DNA from 3 places in the Halomonas sp. NPDC076908 genome. Region 1 is predicted to be linked to each of the others. Evidence: predicted binding sites of a transcription regulator. Region 1 holds the regulator's gene; each other region holds the start of a gene.
The links. The regulator PhoB, encoded in region 1, activates phosphate uptake and scavenging genes when phosphate is short. The targets are predictions, from matches to a motif close to TGTCATANNNNTGTCANA.

Region 1 (2,266 bases):
TCACTGTTGCGGCCGAAAGGATTCGCTCGCGTGGCAGATTTTTTCCAACTGATGCGTTTGGATCGGCCAATTGGCACTTGGCTATTAATGTGGCCGACGCTTTGGGCGCTGTGGATTGCCGCTGAAGGCGTACCAGGCCGAAACGTGCTGCTTATTTTTGTGGCAGGTGTTTACGTCATGCGCGCGGCTGGATGCGTGGTCAATGATTATGCCGACCGTCATTTTGACGGCCATGTAAAACGCACTAAACACCGTCCGCTAGCCACTGGCCGTATTAGCGAAACCGAGGCGCAGCTGCTGTTTATCGCGTTAGTGGCAGCGGCGTTTATTTTAGTGCTACTGACCAATTGGTTTACGGTGGCACTGTCGTTAGGCGGTGTGGCGCTGGCAATCATTTATCCGTTTATGAAGCGCTACACCCATTTCCCACAAGTAGTATTGGGGGCTGCGTTCTCGTGGGCAATTCCCATGGCCTTTGGTGCCGTGTTGGGCTATGTCCCGCTGGAAGCATGGCTGCTGTTCTGTGCCAACGTACTATGGACGGTGGCATACGATACTCAGTACGCCATGGTAGATCGTGATGATGATCTGAAAATTGGCATTAAATCAACGGCTGTTCTGTTTGGTAGTGCCGATCGCCTAATGATTTTTTTGCTACAAATAGCCACCTTAACGCTACTCGCCTGGGTCGGCTGGCGGATGGAATTAGGTGGCTTTTTCTGGCTTGGGCTGGCTGCGATGGCAGTGACGTTTGTGTATCAACAGCGGTTGATTCGCCATCGTGAGCGTGACGCTTGTTTCCAAGCGTTTCTCAATAATCACTGGTCGGGCCTGCTGATATTTGCCGGTATCGCGCTAAGTTGGTGGCCTGCTGCTGGCTGATAGCGGCTATTGTCATGTAATTGTCATCAATCCATGGTGTTATCGTCACTGACATGTCATTGAACTAGTTTCTTTGAGCAATTTTCTTTGAGCTGTTTTTCATTGAGCTGTTTTTCATTGAACACCGTGAGGCATTGGTATGACCGCCAAGACCGTTCTGATTGTCGATGACGAGGCGTCCATTCGCGAGATGATCGCAGTAGCGCTGGAAATGGCTGACTATCGCGTGCTTGAAGCGGATAACGCCCAGGATGCCCATGCCATATTGGTCGATCATCAGCCTGATTTAGTACTGCTCGACTGGATGATGCCTGGTACCAGCGGCATTGAGTTAGCCAGACGCTTAAAGCGTGATGAAGCCACCGCTGAGATACCTATTATTATGCTCACCGCCAAAGGTGAGGAGGATAATAAGATTCAAGGGCTTGAAGCAGGTGCTGATGACTACATCACGAAACCTTTTTCACCCCGTGAGCTGGTGGCACGTCTTAAAGCAGTGTTGCGCCGAGCTACTCCTCGTGGCGTTGAAGATCCGATCGAGATTAACGGCCTGCTGTTGGATCCGGTAAGCCATCGTGTGAGTGCCCACGGCAAAGCGTTGGAAATGGGGCCAACTGAATATCGGCTGCTGCAATTTTTCATGACCCATCAAGAGCGCGCTTACACACGCAGCCAACTGCTCGATCAAGTATGGGGTGGCAATGTGTACGTTGAAGAGCGCACGGTTGATGTACATATTCGCCGCTTGCGTAAAGCGCTGGGCGACGTGCATCAAAACCTGATTCAAACGGTTCGGGGCACCGGATACCGTTTCTCTTCACGGGTATAAATGTGCGCTTATGGAGCCGTGAGCTGTGGCGACTAGCGTGGCTGGCTACGCTAGGCACTTGCTTAGGTTGGCTGCTAGGCTCCGCTGGCGTCGGGCTATCTGCGGGGCTAGCGGTGTGCCTGTTTTATCATCTGCGTCAGCTGCGTGCCTTGTACCTTTGGTTAACCCTTCATCCCCAAGATGAGCCTCCTGCTGCCCGCGGTATGTGGGGCGAACTATTTGATCGTTTATACCGCTATCAAAAAAGTCAGCGCATCACTCAAAGTCGCCTGCGCGCTACCTTAGCGCGCATTCAAGAGTCGTCGGAAGCGATGCGCGATAGCGTCGTTATGCTTGACCGTCATGGTGACCTTGAGTGGTGGAACAGTGCCGCGACCGAGATGCTTGGGCTGCAAACTGCCCATGACCGTGGCCAGCACATTACCAACCTGCTGCGCGACCCAGGTTTTATTGGTTATTTTAATGGCCGCAACTACAGTGAGCCGTTAACGCTAACGTCGCCGATTGATGAGCGGCGTATTCTGCAGTATCAAATTACCCTTTACGGTGACGACG
Region 2 (2,266 bases), on a different contig from region 1:
GCGCTGGTAATGATCGATTACCTTCAGCTCATGCAGATTCCCGGTTTCAATGAAAACCGTACTGGGGAAATTTCTGAAATCTCGCGCTCCTTAAAAGGGTTGGCAAAAGAATTTAACTGCCCTGTGGTCGCACTTTCACAGCTAAACCGCTCTTTGGAGCAGCGCCCCAACAAGCGGCCAGTCATGTCGGATTTGAGGGAGTCTGGAGCGATTGAGCAGGATGCGGATGTTATCGCCTTCGTTTATCGTGATGAGGTTTATAACCCAGATAACCCCGATAACCAGGGCATCGCTGAGTTAATTATCGGTAAGCAACGTAACGGGCCTATCGGTACGGTGCATATGGCGTTTATTGGTAAATATACCCGCTTTGAGGATTTGGCTCCGGATAGTTACGGCGAAGCTTTCGGTGATTAAGCAGTCTCTGATTAACTTGAGGATGGGGAGTAAGCTCGTATAATGCCCCACCCAGAAATGTAGATAACGGGAGTAGCAAATGGCAGGTGGATTTCGGCGCGGAAATAGGCAGCGTCTTCCTAAGCTAGAAGGTCGCGGTGAGTTGCAGTCGTTAGAGCGCGAAGGACCTTTTAAAGAGTGGCTAGGTATGCCCGATCTTTACCGTTACCACTTAGTTGTGGAGGGTGAAAAGTATAGCTATCAAACTGAAGATGGCGAGCTTCCTGTGGCAGTAGGAGATAAGGTGGTTTTCCGCTACAAGGAAACAAAAGGCGGTAATTGGATCGACCGTAATTCGCTTGGTAAAGCTATCGACCCTTCTGAATATCAACGTTAAGCACTGTTTGTTGACTCTTTGGTCAGGAACTCTCTTGCACTGTTGCCCTCCTAGTTATTAAATGTAGAAGTGTTGAATGTTTTGGCGATGGAGATCGTCATAACATTGCAATAATCAGGCAACAGGAATGTCATCGGGTACAGGCATGCTGTGCCCGATGATGTATACAAATAATAGGAGGGAACCATGGAACTGAAGGATCTAAAACAGTTTGTCGCGAGTCACGACAATTTTGAAATACGCGTGATTACCCATTCGGGCAGCCGTTTTTATCAAATCGAGTTAGAAGACGTTGAAGCCGAGCGCCATATGCTCATGCAGCGCGGTAAACCAATGCTGTTTCGCTCGCTAGATGATGTTTACATGGAGCTTAAACGCGCCGGTATTCATCGCGCTTACTTAGTCCAGCATGTGCCCCACGATGAAGTAATTGGCCGTGATGCGCACTACAGTGAGCCTCTCACTTCACGTATGCCGCTAGTTTTTTAAGCTGGTTTTTTTAAGCTAGCTTTTTAAGTTAGTTTTTAAATTAGCTTTTAAAGTAAGGCGCTATCAACAGCTAGCCCTTCCCCTTACGTTTTTCCCACCACTGCCCGAGCCGAATTCGGCGGCGGGCAAAAAACCGGTAACCGGTGTTCATTAAGCCGCGTACTCCCGGTAAGCACGAAAATCTCACCAGCCGCCGGTAGCCCAACACAGCATAGAGGGCACGGCTGGCATCCATCCCGATATACCACGCTCCTAGGCTGTTGCGCAGGTGCAGTTGCCCCATCATGGCGGCAAAGTCTTGGCCATGCTCCTGGGCTTAAATTCACTGGCTTGAATATTCACCAGCGCGATATGTTGCCGCTGAGATAGCGGCAGTGTTGTCAGTGATCAGACATTTTGTCGATATATTTACCGGAGGCGCAGTAGGGCTTGGAGCCTATCAAACCGCCGCCTGCATGCAGGACCATGCCCAGCGTGTTAGGCAGCTCTACCCACTCGCTGGCATCGGCGTACACCGCTAGATACCAATCACATAAAGCCTCGGGTTTAATCTCACACAGCAAAGCGAAATTGCCCGTTACCATTAGCCGCTGAATATGGTGGGCGTAATTATTGTCGATAGTCATCTGGGTCGCGCTGAAAGCCAAGCTTGTTTGCAGCCTTATAAGCTGGCATTTGGGTCCAGTAGAGCCCCCGAACATACCCTCGCCATCCCAGTATCTGGTGAATAAACCCTCCACGGCATTGATTAGCGCATCGCCTGTGTAGTAACGCTGTGCGGTGGCCTCGCACACTTCATGGGGTGTCAATAAACCGATATTCAGTGCTGCAGAGCGTCGCGAGTGGTAAAAAAACGGCGATGCGTCGCTGGTGGCATCCTGGTATCGGCCAAAGTGAGTCAATCCATGCTGCATAAAGTGTTTAAGGTCGACCAATGCCTGGCGCCGGGTGACCGGTAGATTAAACTGCTCAATGGAACTCATA
Region 3 (2,266 bases), on a different contig from region 1:
AAACAGTACAAAACCGATGGTACCGGCGAGCAGTGGTGAAATAATCCAGCTAGAAGCAATCGTGCCGACACGGCTCCAAGCAACGGCTTCCACACCTAATCCAACCGCACCAAAACCGACGATGGCACCGACGATAGAGTGAGTGGTAGACACCGGCCAACCCCGCGCCGACGCCACCATCAGCCAAATAGCGGCGGCTAATAGCGCTGACAGCATGCCGTAGACTAACAGCTCTGGATTCGCTTCCAGCAAGACGGGATCAAGCATCCCGCCACGTATCGTTGCAGTAACCTCACCACCGGCCAGCCAAGCGCCGAGGAACTCAAAAATTACCGCGATAATAATAGCTTGTTTGATGGTGATCGCTTTCGACCCCACCGAGGTTCCCATCGCATTGGCAACGTCATTGGCACCGACGCCCCAAGCCATAAAGAAGCCAAACAAACAGGCCAGGATAATGAAGATTTCACCGTGTTGGGCAATAATCAGCATGAAGCTCCCCTTAGCGGGCTGTCAGGATCTGCAGACGGCTACCCACGCGCTCAGCGCGATCGGATAGTTCACCAACCCATTCAATAATCTTGTAGAGAAAGATCACATCGACAGGTGGCAGTTGGCTCTCGAGCGCAAACAGTTGGCGGCGAATCGACACCTGCTGGCCATCGGCCTCATGCTCAAGCGTGTGTAACTCGCGGATCATGTTCTGCATCACATCGGAAACATTGCGCCCAAAACCCGATTCCAATAGCTCTTTAAGCTCTTCCAATGCTTGGCGCGCTTGGGCCACACAGGCAACACTGGTGATAATATAAGCGCGCATGGGTTCCGCCAGCTCGTCAGGCACGCGCATTTTACGCCCCAGCATAATGCCGGTAATGTCACGAACCTTATTGGCAATTTTGTCCTGCACGCTGATCAGGTCGAGCAGATCAGAACGCGAGACAGGCAGAAACATGGTGTTAGGTAGGTTTAACCGTAGCTCTGTTTTCAACGTGTCTGCGTCATGCTCTAGGCGAGTGACGTTTTCACGCAGTTCAGCAGCGCGGTCCCAATCACCAACAAGCGATGCCTCAAAGAACGGCAATAACTGGTCGGCGCATTCATTGGCCTTGACGATGTGGGCCAGCAACGGCTGGAATGGCGAGCGGCCAAACATCGAGGAAAAAGGGTTGGAGGTAACCATAGAGCCTTTAAGCCTGTTTTCGGGAAGCCTGGAAATGGCGGCGCCAGTATAATGAGTGCGCTCGCCGCCGTCATGAAAAGTTCATAAATGTCATCAAATATTCATCTAAATGTCATGATAGTGAGGTGGCTAGCGCCATGAAATCTCCAACTCCCATTGAAGTAGAAATCAAGCTAGCCCTTGCCCCCGCTGGGCCTGACGCTGTTGCGCAGCACCCATTGCTCAGTAAAAAAATCTTTCAGCAACAAACCTTGGTCAATAGCTACTTTGATACGCCTGAAGGTGATTTGGCCAAGGCACGCATTGCCTTACGCCTACGCCAAGTAGATGGCCTCGTACTACAAACCGTCAAAACCGCAGGCCACGGTAGCGGCGGCCTCTCCCAACGACAGGAGTGGGAATGGCAAGTTCCTGACGCCCAGTTAGATCTCACTGCATTAGCAGCACTGCCTCCTTTTCAAAGCGAGCTTAGCGGCGTACTGGATACCCTTACCCCTCAACTCAGCACCGATTTCACGCGCCGCAGTTGGCAGTTGAAGGAAGAAGTCTCCTCGTATAGCGACACTGATCAGGATCAGGGCCAGGAGAGCCATATCGAATTGGTGCTGGATGAAGGTGAGATTAGTAGTGCTGGCTACCGAACGCCAATTCGAGAAATAGAACTTGAGTTAAAGGGCGGCGACCCGGAAGCCCTTTGGGCCTTGGCGCTTATGCTGGCTGAACAGGTTCCTTTGCGCCCTTCAGATAGCAGCAAAGCGGCGCGTGGCAATGCCTTAAGCGCCCAACACTGGCCCTTACCCGACGCACAAACGCCAGCGGAGTGGCTTCACCGCGCCACCCTTGCACTGGATGCCTACCATGATAGCCAGCAAGCAGTGTTTCTCATCCTTGCCCAGCAGGCGTTAGCCACCCTTGCCGGTCACCCAGCACTCGATGTCACCGATAGAGCGCTCGCCGCTATCTTACCGGGCGCGCTGAATGCCAACGGCCAACCAAGCATCGCTTACGGTAAGTCGGCCTTAGCACTTGCACATCGCTTCGCGTACCAAACCGCGCTACGCTAGCGGTTTAGCGCATTTTATA

Region 2: ACQKE4_RS07350 (DUF6482 family protein) is a predicted target of PhoB. The motif match lies at 889-906, and genes of this name have one in related genera.
Region 3: ACQKE4_RS16640 (CYTH domain-containing protein) is a predicted target of PhoB. The motif match lies at 1,272-1,289, and genes of this name have one in related genera.

The regions. Positions count from the first base shown of each region.
Region 1 is NZ_JBNNIW010000008.1:114,831-117,096, forward strand. It holds gene ubiA (4-hydroxybenzoate octaprenyltransferase) at 1-882, shown strand, start outside; gene phoB (phosphate regulon transcriptional regulator PhoB) at 1,022-1,711, shown strand; gene phoR (phosphate regulon sensor histidine kinase PhoR) at 1,714-2,266, shown strand, end outside.
Region 2 is NZ_JBNNIW010000009.1:79,883-82,148, reverse strand. It holds gene dnaB (replicative DNA helicase) at 1-417, shown strand, start outside; gene ACQKE4_RS07355 (hypothetical protein) at 497-793, shown strand; gene ACQKE4_RS07350 (DUF6482 family protein) at 980-1,282, shown strand; gene ACQKE4_RS07345 (DCC1-like thiol-disulfide oxidoreductase family protein) at 1,353-1,565, opposite strand; partial or broken gene ACQKE4_RS07340 (cryptochrome/photolyase family protein) at 1,666-2,266, opposite strand, start outside.
Region 3 is NZ_JBNNIW010000034.1:25,618-27,883, reverse strand. It holds gene ACQKE4_RS16650 (inorganic phosphate transporter) at 1-492, opposite strand, end outside; gene ACQKE4_RS16645 (TIGR00153 family protein) at 503-1,183, opposite strand; gene ACQKE4_RS16640 (CYTH domain-containing protein) at 1,321-2,247, shown strand.